3 regions of the Marinobacter sp. LV10R510-11A genome follow, and region 2 is predicted to be linked to each of the others. Evidence: riboswitches for the same ligand, from Rfam matches in the RefSeq annotation. Region 2 holds a riboswitch; each other region holds the start of a gene.
The links. A riboswitch is a leader RNA that binds a small molecule or an ion and turns the genes downstream of it on or off. The one in region 2 is predicted to bind thiamine pyrophosphate.
Positions count from the first base shown of each region.

Region 1: linked by a shared signal. The riboswitch ahead of thiC (phosphomethylpyrimidine synthase ThiC) and the one ahead of CPH80_RS06375 (hypothetical protein) in region 2 are both predicted to bind thiamine pyrophosphate.
Region 3: linked by a shared signal. The riboswitch ahead of CPH80_RS04810 (sodium:solute symporter family transporter) and the one ahead of CPH80_RS06375 (hypothetical protein) in region 2 are both predicted to bind thiamine pyrophosphate.

Region 1 covers NZ_LT907980.1:2,431,368-2,437,587, reverse strand. Annotated here, with positions in the region: gene CPH80_RS11625 (mitochondrial fission ELM1 family protein) at 1-55, opposite strand, end outside; gene waaA (lipid IV(A) 3-deoxy-D-manno-octulosonic acid transferase) at 224-1,477, shown strand; gene CPH80_RS11615 (TolC family outer membrane protein) at 1,535-2,920, opposite strand; TPP riboswitch at 3,118-3,232, shown strand; partial or broken gene thiC (phosphomethylpyrimidine synthase ThiC) at 3,325-5,106, shown strand; gene CPH80_RS11605 (NUDIX domain-containing protein) at 5,169-5,783, shown strand; gene CPH80_RS11600 (DUF1249 domain-containing protein) at 5,786-6,220, shown strand, end outside.
Region 2 covers NZ_LT907980.1:1,330,660-1,336,879, reverse strand. Annotated here, with positions in the region: gene CPH80_RS06380 (NUDIX hydrolase) at 1-254, opposite strand, end outside; gene CPH80_RS06375 (hypothetical protein) at 251-1,159, opposite strand; TPP riboswitch at 1,192-1,303, opposite strand; gene CPH80_RS06370 (iron-sulfur cluster assembly protein) at 1,384-2,226, opposite strand; gene CPH80_RS21595 (hypothetical protein) at 2,230-2,367, opposite strand; gene CPH80_RS06365 (HesB/IscA family protein) at 2,439-2,792, opposite strand; gene sufD (Fe-S cluster assembly protein SufD) at 2,852-4,138, opposite strand; gene sufC (Fe-S cluster assembly ATPase SufC) at 4,152-4,928, opposite strand; gene sufB (Fe-S cluster assembly protein SufB) at 4,976-6,220, opposite strand, start outside.
Region 3 covers NZ_LT907980.1:1,009,202-1,015,421, reverse strand. Annotated here, with positions in the region: gene CPH80_RS04815 (malate:quinone oxidoreductase) at 1-623, opposite strand, end outside; gene CPH80_RS04810 (sodium:solute symporter family transporter) at 735-2,105, opposite strand; TPP riboswitch at 2,095-2,196, opposite strand; gene CPH80_RS04805 (protein adenylyltransferase SelO) at 2,235-3,917, opposite strand; gene CPH80_RS04800 (hypothetical protein) at 3,932-5,935, opposite strand; gene CPH80_RS04795 (carboxylate--amine ligase) at 6,147-6,220, shown strand, end outside.

The DNA of each region.
Region 1 (6,220 bases), 1.1 Mb from region 2:
TGTTGTCTGTGAGCAACCATATTACAGGCGCCGCTGGCAGGTTATTTGTCGCCATAAAAGTCCGGGTCGTTTTTTGTCTGGCTGTGGTATTTCTTCTTCACTTAAAACGTATCCTGGGAACTCAGTAGGTTGCTAGCCAGGCTATGTTGCCCGGCAGGGTCAGTCGGAAGCAAATGATTAGGGTTTGCGATATGATACCGCACCGATTTGCCGGGAGTCTTGCGTGCTTCAATTTATCTATTCACAGCTTATACGGTTGGCATTGCCATTTATTCTTTTGCGATTATGGTGGCAGGGCCGACACTCGCCTGAGCTGCGCATTAATTGGCGGCAACGCTTGGGCTTCGTGCCGCAGGCCAGCGGTACCGTGGTTTGGGTGCATGCGGTGTCGGTGGGCGAAACCATTGCGGCTGCGCCCATGATTCGGCGCCTGCTCGCCCGTAACCCTGATATAACCATTCTGATGACGGCTATGACGGACACGGGCTTAGCCCAAGCCATGAAAATGTTCGGTGACCAGGTTCAATATGCTTACGCGCCCTACGATACACCCGGGTCGATACGCCGGTTTCTGAACCGGGCCAATCCTAGGATTCTGGTTATCATGGAAACGGAAATATGGCCGAACATGATACGCCAAAGCCGATCCCGCCGAGTTCCTGTTTTCCTTATCAATGCGCGGCTTTCCGAACGCTCTGCACGGGGTTATGAGCGTGTCAAAAGTCTAGTCGCGCCAATCATGCGCAGTATCAGTTGGGTGGCTGCCCAGGCGGAAAAAGACGCTGAGCGCTTTCGCCGGATTGGGGTTGCGGCATCCAAGGTTGATGTTACGGGCAGCGTGAAATTTGATGTGGATATCCCCGAGGATGTGCGTGAGGCATCGCTACAGTTCAGAGCATCGTTGGCAGGCCGCCCGGTCTGGATTGCCGGCAGTACTCATGAAGGAGAGGATGCTCAGTTGCTGGCGGCGCACCGCCAACTTTTGGGGGCTTACCCAAATGCTCTGCTGATAATCGTCCCTCGTCATCCTGAGCGTTTTGAATCTGTGGCAGAGCAAATCATCCGGCAGGGGTTTTCTCTGGCCCAGCGGTCCCAGGGTGATGAACTTGCGGGGGCTGAAGTGTATCTCGGGGATACTATGGGCGAGCTGATGATGCTTTATGGTGCCAGTGATGCAGCGTTTGTAGGGGGCTCACTAATTGAGCGAGGGGGCCACAATCCGCTGGAACCTGCAGTATGGGGTATTCCAGTCATTTCCGGGCCCAACGTGTTCAATTTTGAAACCATTTATCAGCGTCTTCTGGATGACCGAGGTGTTGTTATCGTTGGTGGTTCCGATGAGTTGTTTCAACATCTTTCGGCATTATTTGGTGATGACGATGAGCGCCGGGCCAGCGGCCAAAGGGCGTTGTTAGTGGTCAACAAAAACAGGGGTGCGCTGGACATGGTGGTCGACGGGATTATTGAGCGGGTATAGGGGCACGCGCCCCTTACCCGGTATTCATTACGTTTAATTGCGCCTTATCAATGCAGGTTAGCGGGTTGGATCGTCCAGAGTTTCCTGGTCGTTGGCCAGGGCTTCAATGCCCGGGGCGCTTGCGCTGAGCCAGTTGTTCAGCTCAATTATATCTCTCGGGCTGAGTGTGCCGGCGGCCTGCTTTAACTGGAACGTATTGTTCACATAATCATAGCGGGCGTTAGCGTAATCCCTCAGCGCAACATAGTAAGCCCGCTCTGCATCCAGAACTTCAACAATATTTCGTGTGCCCACATCATAGCCGGCGCGCGTAGCATCCAGTGCACTGCGGCGGGAAATAATCGTCCGCTCCAGGGCTGACGCCGTTTCAATGTTGTTGTTAACGGTCAGGAACAGGCTTCGGGTATTCACCCGCACGTCGCGGCGTACGGTATTCAGAGACTGTTCGGCCACGGTAACCAGAGAGCGCTGCTGGCGCACACCGGCCTGGGTTCCGCCGCCGGAATACAGTGGAATATTGAGGCTGAGGCCGATAATAGCCTGGGTGCTGACGCCGTCACGCTGGGCGCTGGCGCTGGGTGGAGCGGACTGCTCAATCCCGTCGACATCGGATTTGCCGTAAGAGGCATTCAGGTCCAGAGTCGGATAGTGGCCGGCCTTAGCTTGTTTCAGGCCGGCTTCGCTGGCATTCAGGTCATACAGAGCTGACTGAATTGACCAGTTCTGCTCAAGAGCGGTCATCTCCCAGGCGGTCGGATCCATTGGGTCGGGCCGTCCCAGAGGGAAGTTCTGGCGCAGGTTCTCCAGGTCCTCCGAGTATTCGCCTGTTAGCCGGGCCAGCCGCTCCCGGGCAATGTTCGTCTGGTTTTCTGCGGCAATCCGCAGGCTTCTGCTGTCGTCGTAGCTGGCGCGTGCTTCGTACACCGCAGTGATAGCGATCAGGCCCACATCAAAACGCTCCTGGGCCTGCTCGTATTGGCGCTGGATCGCTGCTTCGGTTGCCTGGGCGGTCGTTACCGTATCCTGAGCCCGCAAAACGTTAAAATAAGCGGTTGCGACATCTACAATCAGTTGCTGCTGTGCCAGATTGTATTGCGCACGCGCAGAATCTGTCTGAAACTGGCTGGCGTCATAGCGAAACCATGCGTCGGCACGGAACAGCGGCTGGGTCAGCTGCACACCGTAATTCAGTTCCCGATAGCTGTTGTCCTGTATGGGGCTGTCTGAATCAATATGACGGGCTTCGCCATAGGCGCCAATCTGCGGCAACAGAGCACTCTGGCTTACATCGCTGGCTGCCTGCTGAGATTCAAACCTTGCCTGTGCTGCGGCAATGCCAGAGTCGTAGGAGAGTGCTTTCTCATAGGTCTCTACCAGATCCAGGGAAAGGGCGGGTTGTGCCGCCAAGAGGCCAACAAGTCCGGAAAGCAATCGTTTCTTCATTGTTACTCCTGAATACATGTGCACCCACCCGGGGCGCTTGAAAGAAATGCCGGATCGCCCCAGATTACATGAAAGCGACATCCGTGGTGGCATGGATACATCAAGCCGGCCTAAACTGGCGGCTATTATGGACAATAATCGTCCCCAGCTCTACACTTGCAAATAGCACTCAGTTTGAGGGCTATGCATTATAGACTCGCGTCTTGACGGGGTGCTGGCTGCCAGACTTTTTGGCAACCGGCTGAGATTGCAACGCAGAACCCGCGACCTGATCCGGATAATACCGGCGTAGGGATTGAGACCAGACCATCGAAGAGCCAGCGTTGCCTTTAAAATAAAGGTAAAGCTGCTCTCTCCGTCATGCGCGACCCGAATATCGTCACAAAAAATTCCGGGAGCAAATGATGACAGATCTGCCAACTTACCTCAGTGATTCCGCCCGCGTAGATTCCGCCGCGATACAACCGTTGCCAGGGTCGCGCAAAATATACGTACAGGGTAGCCGTTCCGACCTGCGTGTGCCTATGCGGGAAATCACAGTGCAGGATACACCTACCGAACTGGGCGGCGAGAAAAACCCGCCCGTAATGGTGTACGACACCTCAGGCATTTACATGGACCCAGATGCCACCATCGACTTGCGTAAAGGGCTACCCGCCATTCGTGCCGCTTGGATAGCCGAGCGTGAAGACACCGCCACCTTGCCCGGTTACACATCGGAGTTCACCCGTCGCCGCATGAAGGATCCGCTGCTTGATCCACTGAGATTTATGGATGAACGCAAGCCACTGCGTGCTAAAGCGGATAAAAACGTAAGTCAGATGCACTACGCACGCCAGGGCATTATTACCCCAGAAATGGAATACATCGCGATACGCGAAAATATGAAATTGCAGGAAGCCCGTGAGACAGGGCTAATGAAAGACCAGCACCCGGGCCAGTCGTTCGGTGCCAGCCTACCGCCAGAAATCACCCCGGAGTTTGTGCGTGATGAGGTAGCTCGGGGCAGGGCAATTATCCCCGCCAACATTAACCACCCGGAATCCGAACCGATGATTATCGGCCGCAATTTTCTGGTGAAAATAAACGGCAACATCGGCAACTCCGCTGTTACCTCCTCCATTGAAGAGGAAGTAGAAAAACTCACCTGGGGCATTCGCTGGGGCTCCGACACCATCATGGACCTGTCCACTGGCAAGAACATTCACGAAACCCGGGAATGGCTCATCCGCAACTCACCGGTGCCCATCGGCACCGTACCCATTTACCAGGCGCTGGAAAAAGTAGGCGGCGTTGCCGAAGACCTGAATTGGGACATCTTCCGGGACACCCTGATAGAACAAGCAGAGCAAGGCGTGGACTACTTCACCATTCACGCAGGCGTACGCTTGCACCACGTACCCATGACCGCCAAGCGCACCACAGGCATCGTCTCCCGTGGCGGCTCCATCATGGCAAAGTGGTGTTTGGCTCATCATCAAGAAAGCTTCCTTTACGAGCACTTCGAAGACATCTGCGAAATCATGAAAGCCTACGATGTCTCCTTCAGCCTAGGCGACGGGCTGCGCCCCGGCTCCATAGCCGACGCCAACGACGCCGCCCAATTCGGCGAACTGGAAACCCTAGGCGAGCTCACCAAAATTGCCTGGAAACACGACGTGCAGGTGATGATAGAAGGCCCCGGTCACGTGCCCATGCACCTGATTAAAGAGAACATGGACAAACAGCTGGAATGCTGCGACGAAGCGCCGTTTTACACTCTTGGGCCGCTGGTCACCGACATAGCCCCGGGCTACGACCACATAACCTCCGGCATTGGCGCCGCCATGATCGGCTGGTACGGCTGCGCTATGCTCTGCTACGTAACCCCCAAAGAACACCTGGGCCTACCTAACAAAGACGACGTAAAAACCGGCATCATCACCTACAAAATTGCCGCCCATGCAGCCGACCTCGCCAAAGGACACCCAGGCGCCCAGATACGCGATAACGCACTCTCCAAGGCTCGATTCGAATTCCGCTGGGAAGACCAGTTCAACCTCGGCCTGGATCCAGACACAGCCCGCGCCTACCACGACGAAACCCTGCCCAAGGACTCCGCCAAAGTGGCGCACTTTTGCTCCATGTGCGGGCCGAAATTCTGCTCCATGAAAATCTCCCACGAAGTCCGCGAATACGCGAAGGAGCGCTTGCAATAAATGTCCTCAAGCGGCTATCGTTCAAAATCGATTCCACCGCAGGGTAAACCATGACCGAGCCGTTCCAATTTAAAGCCAGCGACGTCAACATAGAAAAGCGTGAAACCGTCTTTCAAGGCTTCTTCCGCATGGACAAGCTCTGGCTGACACACCCGCGCTTCGATGGCCGGAACATGCCCCAGTTTACCCGCGAACTCTTCATCCGCGGCGACGCCACCTGCGTACTCCCTTACGACCCAGATCGCGACGAACTCGTCCTGCTTGAACAATTCCGCCTGGGCGCACTCGGGCGCGACCAATCACCCTGGTTGCTAGAACTCGTAGCCGGCATGAACGAAGAAGGCGAAACCAACGAAGACGTCGCCCAGAGAGAAGGCCAGGAAGAGGCCGGGCTTAGCTTCAGCACACTTGAAAAAATATGCAATTACCTGGTTTCGCCAGGTGGCACCACCGAAATGATTCACCTCTACTATGGTCGTGTAAGTACCGAATCCTCAGGTGGCCTCTACGGCCTCGAACACGAGCACGAAGACATACGAGCCCACGTGGTTTCGGCCGATGAAGCCATAGCCATGATCAGCGACGGCCGCATCAACAACGCAGCGGCCATCATCGCCATTCAGTGGTTACAGCTTAACCGGCCCAGATTGCGGGCGGGGAGGTAGTTATGGGTGAGTGGACAATGAAACCCAAACGCTATGTGCCGGATCTGCGTCAACTGGGGGCCCTGTGTGAGGGCAACTATCAGCGCCTTTTCAGATTGCGCCAGCTAAGAGTTGAAGGGCGCCCCGTGTGCGACATTGAACTGCACCGGGAAAGCGAATATCTGGGCCGAGTCCGAATGCAGGTGCTGCAAACCGCGCGGTATACCGAAACCCTCTTGCTCGAGCAGATCCATAATAGCGGTCGCTGGCTCAACAACCCACGGATGACCGTGCGGGTGTACCACGATGCCATGATGGCAGAGGTCATCAGCTGCTACCGGGATACGCAAATTGCGGCCGTTAACGATTACCCTAACCGCTTTATGCACCACCCGGATGAAAAAGTTCAGGTCAACGGATTTCTCGTCGACTGGCTTGAGTACTGCCTGAAGTTTGGC
Region 2 (6,220 bases):
TGGAATGTGATCGCACCAGCGCCGTCACGCACAATGATATCCACGTTTGTGAGATAGTGGAGCGGCCGGGCGATCACGCCCGTCTCTTCGCGCAACTCACGCGCGGCCGCTTCCAGTGCTGTTTCGCCAAAGTCTACATGCCCGCCAGGGAACCCCCAAAGCCCGGCATCAGGTTCGTTACGTCGCCGGACGAGCAAAATGCGACCGTCGCTAACCACCACGGCAAGGGCTGCAAGACGAGGGGACGCGGTCACGATGAAACCTTCCTTCTGGTCGTGGCTTGGGCTCCGCCGAAGGCAGCAATAAGCGCACCTAAAATATAAATAGCCAAGACCTTCATAGTGGCGGTCGCGTAGCCTACACGACCTTCGACGAACTGAAGGACAAAGACGGCCAGCGGCCCCAAGGCAGTGATCGTGGCAAGGGTTCCGGTAGAGAGCATGGAAATCGCCTTTTGCATGGCAAATACCGGGAACGCGATAACTATGAGACCCACAAGGACCACCACGGCCAAGTTTTGTGTATCCACAGCTCCTTTGGCGTCGATCCCCAAGCCGATAGCGCAGAGTGAGAAAATTATATAGAGTGGAAATCGAAGTCCATACTGCGCAATCGGGGCGATCCCGAGCCGGTCAAGGCGGTGACCGTAGATCATCATCACCGCAAGACTGATAGCGGCGGTGGGGAGCCCGCCTCGCACAAACCCGGAGCGACCTAGTATGGTGATCGCCCAGAGATAAATCACACCTAATCCGATAACGGCCAGACCTATTTTTTCAATGCCGTTGTGTGGAGTTGTGGCCTCTGGGACGCCAAGACGAGAGGCGGCCACGATAGAAAGTGGAATCAGCCCGGAAAACACCATGAAAACTACCGCTGGTTCGATCATCTGGAGGGCGAAGAAATAGGCAATCCACACTATGGTCGTTGAGAAGCTCAGGCCGAGGAGGCTTCTCCGCTTCGACCAGGCGATGTTGAGTTGATCCGGTGTCCGCAATTGGGCCCAAGCGAGCGTGGCAGCAGAGGTTGTGCCAAAGACTAACGCTCCGATAACGAATGAGTCATGGGCCTGAAATATACCGCCGAAAAAGACCGCCTGAATGGCCTCCAGTCCGACAAAAAAGATGGCCCAGAAGAGCCCAATGCGCAGTCTACTCATGCGGTTCTCCTGACGCACCAGACTGACCGTGCTGTCGAGTATGATTCCGGCTTGCTACACTGGCATTACCCAGATCAGCTTGGAGGTTCCGGGAACATGCGTCCCCATCTCAGCTACGACGTTACGCAGCACCCTGTAATATTATAAGACCAACATTTCCATATAGAAAAAGCAAGGCGCAGTTGCCTTTATCTACCTCCGGCGAGCCATTATAAGAGCCTGGCTCAGATCAGCCCTAACTCCAGCCGCGCTTCCTCCTCCAGGTTGTCGTAGCTCCAGGGCGGATCAAACACCACATCCACCTTGCCGTCTTTGACATTCGGAACCTGCAATAGCTTGTCTTTCACGTCGCCGGCAATAATGGTGCCCATTCCACAACCCGCCGACGTCAGGGTCATTTCAACAAATACAAAATGCTTGTCCTGGTCAATATCCAGTTTATAGATGAGACCCAGACCGACGACATTCACCGGAATTTCCGGGTCATAGACCAGTCGCATCGCATCCCAGCATTGCTGATCACTGATTTGCCCATCCTCAGGGGGTTCGAACACGATGGCGTCTGACTGAAAGCCCAGCTTCTGGGTGACTTCTGGGGACAGTCGATACAGATTGCCCTGGTAGTTAACGGTGTAGCTGCCGCCGAGCGCCTGGGTTATCGAGACAGACGCTCCCTGCGTAAGCGTGACAGACTCACCGGAGGGCACCTTTAGGGCACTGCAGTCTTCTGACAAAACGAATGTTTTGGGCGGTTTTGCCGGTTTTTTCGAGTTCGGTGCCTTGATCGTTGGGGTCTGAAGACCATCCTCTTCATCAAGGCCGATCTGCATGTCCTGGAGATAGGGCACGCTTGCCGCTTCGAAATAGAGGATCAGGTCACCAAACTCTTTTCTGACATCCTTGGCTGACTCTTCGCCGGGCGGGCAGAAGGCCAGGCAGGTCTGGGCATTCTGAGTGCCACCCTTCTCCATATAAACACGCACCGTCATTCCAGGCACTTCCTGCTTTGCAAGCAAGGACATCAGGAAATCATTGGCTTCTGGTGTTATTTCAGCATTAATGTTCACGAGCTATACCCCCCATGTTCTGCGTTTTTCACGACTGCGCTTGAGCTGGTTGGTTTTACACTCTTTGCTTACAAGATCCAGCCAACTCAAGTGCTGATCCCAGCTCTCGTCTTTAATATGCTCGGGCTTGTCGCAAGTCATCGTTACCTCCTTAGGCACTGTGAAAATGAGGGAAGCTCTTGCATGCCTTATCCGGCCTCGTTTGATGTCGATCAGGAAACGGTGAAGCTTTCGCCGCAACCGCATTCAGCAGTGGCATTGGGATTGCGGAACTGGAACACGGAGTTCACGCCTTCCGTCACAAAATCGATCTCGATACCGTTGACCAGCGCCATGTGCTCTTCTCTGACATAAACATCCACACCGTCGATGTGGAAGATCTTGTCATCCGCTGCGGCATCTTCGACCCATTGGGTTTCATATTTGAACCCGGAGCAACCGCTCTTCCGAATGGCCAGGCGGATGCCTTTGGCTTCCGGTTGCTTGTCTACTTGTTTACGCACATGTGTGACCGCACTTGGCGTCATGGTGACGGCAACGGTTGGTGTGAATACTTCGGCTGTCATGGTTCTACCTCCATCAGGCAAAAAGACGCTGGATTTTCTGCAGGGCAGTGAATAACTGCTCAGGCCTCTTGAAACGTTTGATTGAAAAAGTCATTCAGCCGAAGCTGCACTGCTTCGCGAACCGCCTCAACGGGAATCTGTTCAACCAGTTCGTTGATAAACGCGATGGTCAGCAGCGTGTTGGCTTCGCGACGACCGATGCCACGGGAAACCAGATAGAACAACGAGGTTTTATCAAGCTGGCCAATAGTGGCACCGTGGGCGCATTTTACGTCGTCGGCGTAGATTTCCAGCTCAGGCTTGGTGTCGATCTCCGCGCCGGTTGAGAGCAACAGGTTCTTGTTGTTCATATTAGCGTTGGATTTCTGGGCACCCTGATGAATATGGATGCGCCCATTGAAAATCGCATGAGACTGGTCGGCAGCGATGTTGCGATAGGTCTCTTCACTGTCGCAATGGGCTGCTATGTGCTCGATTGACGTATGGTTGTCGTAGTGCTGATTGCCCTGAGTGACCACCACACCATTCAATTTGCACTCGGCGCCTTCGCCTTCGAGACGTACCTGCAAATCGTGCCGACGCAGCGGGCCGCCAAAGCCGACGCAGTGGTTTTCAAAACGCGAGCTGGCCGCCTGGCGAACACCCGTTGCACCGATGTGCTGAACGCTTTCGCCTTCCAGGGTCAGCCTCACGCCGGTTATCTGGGCACCTTCCGCCAGCACAAATTCGGTGACCGTGTTGACCATCACCGGCTCACTGCCGGTAGACATGTACTCTTCTACCAGAGTCATCTGGCTGTGCCTTGCCGCATCGACATAAATACGCGGATAGGCAGAACCTGCCGCCGAAGCGTTGACTTCGTGGATGATGAACAGCGGCTGGTCGAGCACGGCTTCCTTGTCCAGCTGGATAAACAGGCCATCTTCAAACCGGGCGGAGTTCAGCCGGGCCATCTGCACGGCCTGGCTGTCCAGTGTGTTGTCCAGGCGCTCTGCCAGCGCAGCAGCGCTTTGGTCGTCAAGGTCGCAGAAGCGCTGAATACGAATGCCGTTAAGATCCGGAAAGTCGCTGGCTTCCGGCACCATGACGCCGTTGCGAAAAACCACGCGGTAGCCAGGCATCAACAAGCTGGAGCCTTCCTTGCCAAGGAATGGCAGGGAAACGGCAAGCTCATCCGACAGCTTCAGGTGGCGGCTGGAATACTTCCAGTTCTCGGTTTTACGGGTCGGCAATGGCATATCCACCAGAGCCGTGCCCCTTTGTTTGCGCAATTCGAGCAAAGGCCCGGGCAGATAGCGGCCGGCCGGCTCAAGAAAGGCGCGGGAAAGCGTTGGTGCTGACTTCATTCGATGGCCTCCGTTAACCGGCTGGGGAGCTGGCTGTGGCTTCTTTGTCTTTCACGTTGAGCCAGCCATAACCGCGCTCTTCAAGCTCATGGGCCAGCTCGCGACCGCCGGATTTGACGATTTTGCCACCGGCCAGAACGTGAACATAGTCCGGCACAATGTGGTTCAGCAGGCGCTGGTAGTGAGTCACCATCAAGATGGCTCGATCTTTAGCGCGCAGTGCGTTAACACCGTCCGAAACCACGTGCAGCGCATCGATGTCCAGCCCGGAATCGGTTTCGTCCAGAATGGCCAGCTTGGGTTGAAGCAGCAGCGCCTGCAAAATCTCGTTGCGCTTCTTCTCGCCACCGGAGAAGCCCTCGTTTACGCCGCGCTTAAGGAAGGCCGGGTCCAGATCGACTTGCATGGACACTTCCCTCGCATGCTTCATAAACTCAGCCGCGTTCATCTCCGGCTCGCCACGGTGGCCGCGCATGGAATTGACGGCGGTACGCAGGAACTGCAGGTTGCTGACGCCTGGAATCTCTACCGGGTACTGAAACGCCAGGAAAACGCCTTCACGGGCCCGTTCTTCGGTTTTTAGGTCCAGCAGGTTTTCACCGTTGAACGTGACTTCACCCTCGGTGACTTCAAAGGTTTCACTGCCTGCCAGCACCTGTGACAGGGTGCTTTTACCTGAGCCATTGGGGCCCATAATGGCGTGGATTTCCCCGGCCTTGATTTCCAGGTTGATGCCCTTGAGGATTTCTTCGCCCCCAACGGAGGCGTGTAGGTTTTTGATGTTCAGCATGTATTGGCTTCTCTCTTTTCTGAAATCTGTCATCTGAAATTCTGTATTTAACCGACCGAGCCTTCCAGGCTCACCTCAAGCAATTTGCCAGCTTCAACGGCAAACTCCATCGGCAGTTCCTTGAACACTTCTTTACAGAAGCCGTTCACAATCATGGAAACGGCCTGTTCAGGGTCGATGCCGCGCTGGCGACACAGGAACATTTGTTCGTCGCTGACCTTGGAGGTCGTGGCTTCGTGCTCGACAATGCCCGATTTATTTTTGCTCTCGATGTACGGAAAGGTATGCGCACCGCAGCGGTCGCCAATCAGCAGCGAATCGCACTGGGTGAAGTTGCGTGCGCCCTCTGCGCCGGGGCTAAACTTCACCAGGCCACGATAGACGTTGGAGCTTTTACCGACGGAAATCCCTTTGGCGATGATGGTGCTGGACGTGTTTTTGCCCAGGTGGATCATCTTGGTGCCAGTGTCGGCCTGCTGGTAATTGTTGGTCAGCGCCACGGAGTAGAATTCGCCAACGCTGTTATCGCCCCGAAGGACGCAGCTGGGATACTTCCAGGTAACGGCAGAGCCGGTTTCGACCTGAGTCCAGGAAATCTTGGAGTTTTTGCCGATGGCAGCGCCACGTTTGGTGACGAAGTTGAAGATGCCGCCCTTGCCGTTTTCATCGCCCGGATACCAGTTCTGGACGGTGGAGTACTTGATCTGGGCGTCGTCCAGGGCCACCAGTTCGACCACCGCTGCGTGGAGCTGATTTTCGTCCCGCACAGGAGCGGTGCAGCCTTCCAGATAGCTGACGTAGCTGCTGTCTTCGGCGATGATCAGGGTGCGTTCGAACTGCCCAGTGTTGGCTGCGTTGATGCGGAAATACGTGGACAGCTCCATGGGGCAACGCACGCCTTTTGGTATGTACACGAAGGTGCCGTCGGAGAAGACCGCAGAGTTCAGGCCTGCAAAGAAGTTGTCACCCGCCGGAACCACAGAGCCCAGATATTTTCTGACCAGCTCCGGGTGCTCCTGAATGGCCTCGGACATGGAGCAGAAAATCACGCCCGCTTTGGCGAGTGGTTCTTTGAACGTTGTCGCGATTGAAACTGAGTCAAACACGGCATCGACCGCCACGCCTGCCAGTTGTTCACGCTCGTGCAGGGGGATGCCCAGTTTTTCGTAGGTTTTGAGTAGCTCCGGGTCCACTTCGTCCAGGCTCTGGAGCATGTCTTCTTTGCGTTTGGGCGCGGAATAATAGGAAATTGAGTTGAAGTCAATTTTTGGGTAACCCACGTGCGCCCAGTT
Region 3 (6,220 bases), 320 kb from region 2:
GTCGGGCTCCTGTGCACGCGCTTAACGTGGGTGCCATACTCAAACTTTACACCCAAGTCCTGCATTGCGTGGGCCGCCATTTGCTCCGTTAACGCACCAAAATTAACATCCGTACCTGTCTCAATGACGGTAGCCGCCATTTTTTCATGGCGTGGGCGCTCGTCCATGGTGTAAGGAATCCAGCTCTTGATTTCATCAAAGTCTTCGGAGTACCGCATGTGCTCAAAAAAATGATGAGCCGACATTTCCTTGAACCGTAATCGCAGTTCTTCAATAGCGGATTCGGAAACAATGGTGCAATGCTTGGTTTGATTAATAAACGTTTTAGGGTCTTTGATGGCCCCTTTTTCGATCAAATATGCCCAAAACTGCTTGGCAACATTGAACTGGGCATGAATCTTATAAGCTTTTTCAATCGAAATGGCCTCTCCATCCACTGGAGTATAATTAAGCTCACAGTTAGCTTCATGTCCCGTACCGGCGTTCCAGAATGGAGAGGAGTTTCCTCCGCCGGCACTGTCCAGTCTCTCTAAAATGGTGATATCCAGATCCGGTGCTATCTCTTTTGCCAAGGTGGCAAAAGTGGTTCCCATAATCCCCGCGCCTATAATGACTACGTTCATAAAGTCTACTCGCTCGCGTCAAGTTTTTAGACATTCGTCAAAATGGCAGTGTCACCATATTTGCACTCATAGACTACGCCCACATAGGGCGGGAAGGAACGGTCAATCAGGTCAGCAGCTCCTTGGTGTCATCAAAGCCACTGCGACGCTGACAACAGCGGAGGCGCATAACGCCCCCAGGAAAGGCACCAGTGTGGGAATGCCGCCGGGGAAGCTGGCGGCTTCAAAACCGGCCATTACGCTGCCAGTGCTCACGGCACCGGGCAGCACCGCGCCCACAATTCCTGCCATCGCACCGGCAACGGCGGCCGATGTTGTCATCCGCGACCAGAGCCCCAGAAATACCGGAATAACCGAGGTTGCGCACAACAGGTCCGCGATCAGGAATAGCCGGAGCACCGAGTAACCCTGCAAGGCAACCAGCACGACCGGAACCATCAACAAGCAGGTAATCCAGCGGGCGGATGTCAGTGAAAGGCCCTTCTTTTCTGTAACGGCCATTGAAGCCAGAGCGTTCTGGAGGGTATCCACCGACGACGCTACCAGACAGAGCGCCAGTACCAGCGCGACAATCCCGAGCCAGGCCGGTGCCTGTGTCAGCAAGGCAAAGAACGGGATCGGCGGAGTGCCGATATCGTCCAGGCTCAGTGATGCCGCAATACCCAGTGCGCCAACCAGCCCAACTACCAGTACGGTAATACCGCCACCCAGAATGGCCCCCCGGCCCAGCGCGCCATCATCCTCGGCTGCCCAGAGTCTTTGCCAGTAGCCCTGATGGAATAAATTAGCGGCGGTTACGGCAATCACCAGCGTCAGCGCAACGCTCAGTGAGGCGGACAACGGAATATCGGGCAGTTTGGCCGTATCGAGTGCATTCGGCAGTTGCGGCAAGGCCACGACGGCTACGACGATTAGCAGCGCCAGCAACAGCAATGCCTGCCAGCGGTCGGTTTCAAGACTGGCCCGCAGACCGCCCCATGCGGTGTAGATCAGCGTGGTCACGGCGACAGCGACAATAGCGATACTACCGTCAAGCTCGGACAACAGATTGGTGATGGCACCGATTGCGGTCAGTTCCGCAGTCAGGAAACACAGCATGTAGAGTACGGAGATAGTCGTTACCCAGCGGCGTACGCCGTTGCCGTAACAGGCCTGGGCAAACTCGCCAATGCTGCGCCCTTCTGGCAAGTATCGACGAATCGCGGGGCCACAGAAGGCGAATACAATAAACGGCAGCGCAGCACCGACAGCATAACCTGCAAGTGCGACTGGCCCGACCAGAGCGCCAACTTCCGGTGGCGCAAACAGAATCCAGGCGCCCATGCCCGAGGCACAAAAAGACAGGCCAATGGCCTGGGCACCCTGGCTGTTACGGGCGGTGATATAGTCATCAAGACCGCCGTCAGCTAAACGGGCTCGCAGACCCAGCCAGGCAAACAGAATGAGGGCGCCTGAAAGCGCCAGAGAAGCAGGTACTAACATGTCGCACTTCCTCCGCCGGTATTAACCGGATCAGGTTCCAGGGTTTAGCATTCTCAGTCCTGCTGTGGGCAGGACTCCCCTGGCGACGTAAATGGGATTGTTCTGGTGCGGGCGCTATTAGCGCGCGTATCACGACGAGCAGCTATAATGCGACGATCCACCGACCTCAAAGAACTCCGACGGCTTCAGCCTATAGTACTGCTCCTCCACGGTCTTCGATTGCTCGGCGTATGGCTGCGTCATGACTTCCTGCAGCTCTCGAATTAAAGAATAGTTCCCCCCAGCCGCCTGTTGATACGCAGGCACAACAAACCACTCCCGCAAACTGTATTTTGGATTGACGAGCTTCATCTGTCGAGAAAGCTCCTCACGAGAGCGCGGTCGAGTGAGCGATTTCCATTTTGTGAGCCACTCAGACCAGCGCTTGTCCATGCCTTCTGGGTCTGTATCGTACGTCGAGCCCTCGTAGAAGCTCGTTTTGAGTAAGCCAATATCGTCAGGCACCCTCGAGAGCTCGCGGAAGAAAATGGTGTAATCAACAGACGTTTGCTCCATCAGCGTTGCGAGCTCGCTGAACAGCGCCGGGTGAAAAGCATCAAGCCCAAGTTTGGCAGCCCACATCTTCTCCATTTGCGTTTGCATCACCTTTGGAAAATCACTTTGAATCTCGTCGAGCTGTTGCAAGCAATCCTGATGCGACGTCAGCAACGGCCGCAGCGCTGAACAAAACATGTGGAAGTTGCGCTTTGCTGCCTCTGGTTGATTCAGGAACGCGAAATGATGTCCGCCACCGGTCCATGGCTGGTAATGCGGATCAAACACATCGCAAAATCCGAATGGCCCGTAGTCGAGTGTGAAGCCGCCGGCGGCACAGTTGTCGCTGTTGAAGTTGCCTTGGCAGTAGCCAACGCGGATCCAGTTCGCCACAAGCGACGTGAGTCGGCCGAGGAACTCGCGGGCAAGCAACACCACTTTTTCGGCGGTGGCTAGTGTCTGGTCGATTGCGTCTGCGTACTCACGATCGATCAAGTGTAACACAATCTTCTCGAGCTCCTCCATCGCGTGCGGGTGTTCCTTCTTGCGGGCGCGACGACTGAAGAGCTCAAGTTGGCCAACCCGAAGGAACGACGGTGCGACGCGCGTTGAGATGGCGACTGGCTCAGATATAAGTATGTCTGGATCCTTCGAATGTGAGCCCTGTGAGTACCACGGCCGCCTGACCTTCTCCGTTTTCGAGACGTACAAGCTTAGGGAACGTGACGTTGGCACCCCGAGTGCGTGCATGTGCTCCTGTGCCAGAAACTCCCGGACACTCGAGCGTAGAACGGCCCGACCGTCGGCCCCACGGCAGTATGGCGTCCGGCCACCGCCTTTTAATTGCATTTCCCAGCGTCGACCACTGATGACGGCCTCTAGCACTGAAATTGCGCGCCCGTCGCCGTATCCGTTGCCGGTTTGGAACGGACATTGCTGGTTGTATTCGGTTCCGTAGATAGACAGTGCGTAGCCACACGCCCAACCGACCTTACGCATCGGCTCTGGAACGCCCGTAAGGTCGCCGGAGAACACACGTACGAAGTCAGCCGACTGCGCCATGCTGTCGGCAAAGCCCAGTTCGCGAAATAAGTCTTTGCTATGGGCGACGTACTCCGGGTTTTCGATTGGCGTGGGATTAACGGGAACATAGTGACCCGTGAACACTTGTCGCGGTTCATGGTCGCGCCCGTTTGCTTTCGCGTCAGGGTCGCAGTTGAGAGAATCCATGAGCGAATAGTTTGCCAACTTTGCGAGATCATCGAGGGTCGCGACCATAGCGGGTGGGACTCCTAATGCGTGGGTTTGATTATGTTTTCTGCGCCTTTCTCATAGCTCGCGGCCCAACTGTCGCGGCCGAGTTCTGTGGCGCATGCAACGTCTGCTTCGGGAACCATCGACATGTCTCCCAGTTCTCTCGCGTCGTAATGAAATACGCACAAGCGTGAAGCAAATTCAGCGAACGGTAGCGACGCTTCGCCGTAGCGTTCTCCATTACTCTGGGTCGAGCAATTAATACCCTGGCCCCAATCCTGGCCGCTGTCGTTGTTGGGATTGAAAAAATAGATGCGTATTTCGCCATGTCGATCAAGGTTCACCCGGATGATGGTTATGGCATGGCGTCCAACTAGGCGCCCTCCACTGTCGGTAACTGCGATGCCGGCTGGTTGTGGATGGATAACCGGTATGTTGCCATTGTAATATGGGTGATAGCAGGCATAAAAGTGGCGTATAAAGTACTGATAGTCGTGGATTTTCCCTGTCTCCCGGCTTATGACACTAAGAAACCCATGCCCTACCCACCAGCCATACATTTCAGGGTTTATCCAGCGGTGCAGGTCGTCGTCCCGCACGCCGCACAAGCGCCCCATCTCGCCATAAATCCGATCAAGGTGGGGCACCAGAACCAGTGAAACCGGGTCCACATCTGTTGGAGGTTCTTTCGCAAGGCCGGCTTCCAGGTGTTGAGAGGTTATTTGGTGACCCTCGAAACGCATAACGACATCATCATCACGGGCGGCCCAGGCCACCAACTGCAACAGATAATCAGCGTTGTTGAAGGCCCACATTGAAAGGCCGATAACCGACTGACACGTCGGGTTGTTACCCTGGCCAACACCCAAAGGTTGCCCTAGCAGGCTCAATACACCGGCGAGTAAATACACCCGCGGAGGGTGTGCATTGCCGAAAACTTCGCTCAGTTGTTCAGATGCCGCCGAGCACAGCTTCATTTCGACGTGCCGCCATAAGCCCGAAGCCACTGGTGGGGTGAATAGAGAGCCGCGTTCAAGAAGCATGGCCAGCCCGTATACAGCCTGACTGGTTTCCGGGTGTACAACTTCGTCTATCAGTTTGAGGACAATCTGGCGGTAGCATTGAAGGGCGTCGTTGCCGGTGATGCTCAGGCCCAGTGCCAAAGGTATCAGATGATCCCAGTGAGCGAGCAGGTGTCGTAACAACATGGGATGGTAGGGAGAAACCATGCCCGTTTCGTGCATTGCACTGGCAAAGCCCTGGGCCTCTTTAGATAGCGCGAGTTCGTCCATGGCCGCCAGGCGCTCGCTATAGACTGCAAAGCCCGGGTCATCGCGGCAGCCTGCAGCTGGGCCGAATAAAGCGCTCACAAGGCGCGCTGCTTTATCCATACCCGACGTCTCTATTGCCGGATCAAACAGACATTTGGCAATTTGGCTGACCATCTGCTTAATGCTGTCTGTTTGTATTGGTCGCTGGGCCAGCAAACGGCGCACTTCATCCACCAAGCTGTCGAGAATACTCTCGTAGCCCAGCCTGCTGAGCAGATACTGATAGAGCGAGTTGACGATTTGTCCTAGCCCCTGTGGCCGCTCCCGATCCGCTTCGCTCATCTGGCCTGACAGCAGATCCAGATTCAATGCCGTCACCTGAGTCAAAAACCGCTTGGCCTGCTCTGCTGAAATTCCGGGATGGCGAAAATCACCCATAGCTACAGCAAGCAGCCTAAGCTCACTCAGGGCTTCGATGGCCGTGAAGTCTGGCGCACCCTGGCGTAACGTGCGCACGGCGAGCGCGGGCCTCAGGATAGCGGGTTGGCCCCAATCACCGTTGGTAAATATGCCCTTGGCCTCCATTGCCGGTACTCGGGCGTACAGCGCGTCCAGCCCGCCCGGAGCTTCCATAACGAGGAGTGCTGCGTCCAGTACTTCCCTGTTAGACGCCATGGGAGCGGTCTTTCGGGCAAGCGCAAGCTGTTCCAGCGCCCCGTCAAAGGTTGCAAGCAAAACATTAGTATCTGATTCAGAACTGGAAATAGTCACAATAATGTCCTTGCCTAAGCAATTGGCTGCTTCGAATCGCCCAAAGATGCTCTTAAGGCGTTTCGGAAGCAAACTATTCTGAGACTTTTGTTTCCAATTGTAACCACGACGACTATATTGAGGTAAACGTCGGAGCCAAATCACCCAATTTATCGGGTGTGTTTAAATATCCACGCCGTTTGTCTGTGCTAATCAGTAAGGAGAACCACGAATGTCGATAACACCAGAAACTCAATTACGCAAAGAAGTAGCAGCTTGGCTCGATCCCAACATGGACTCAGTCAA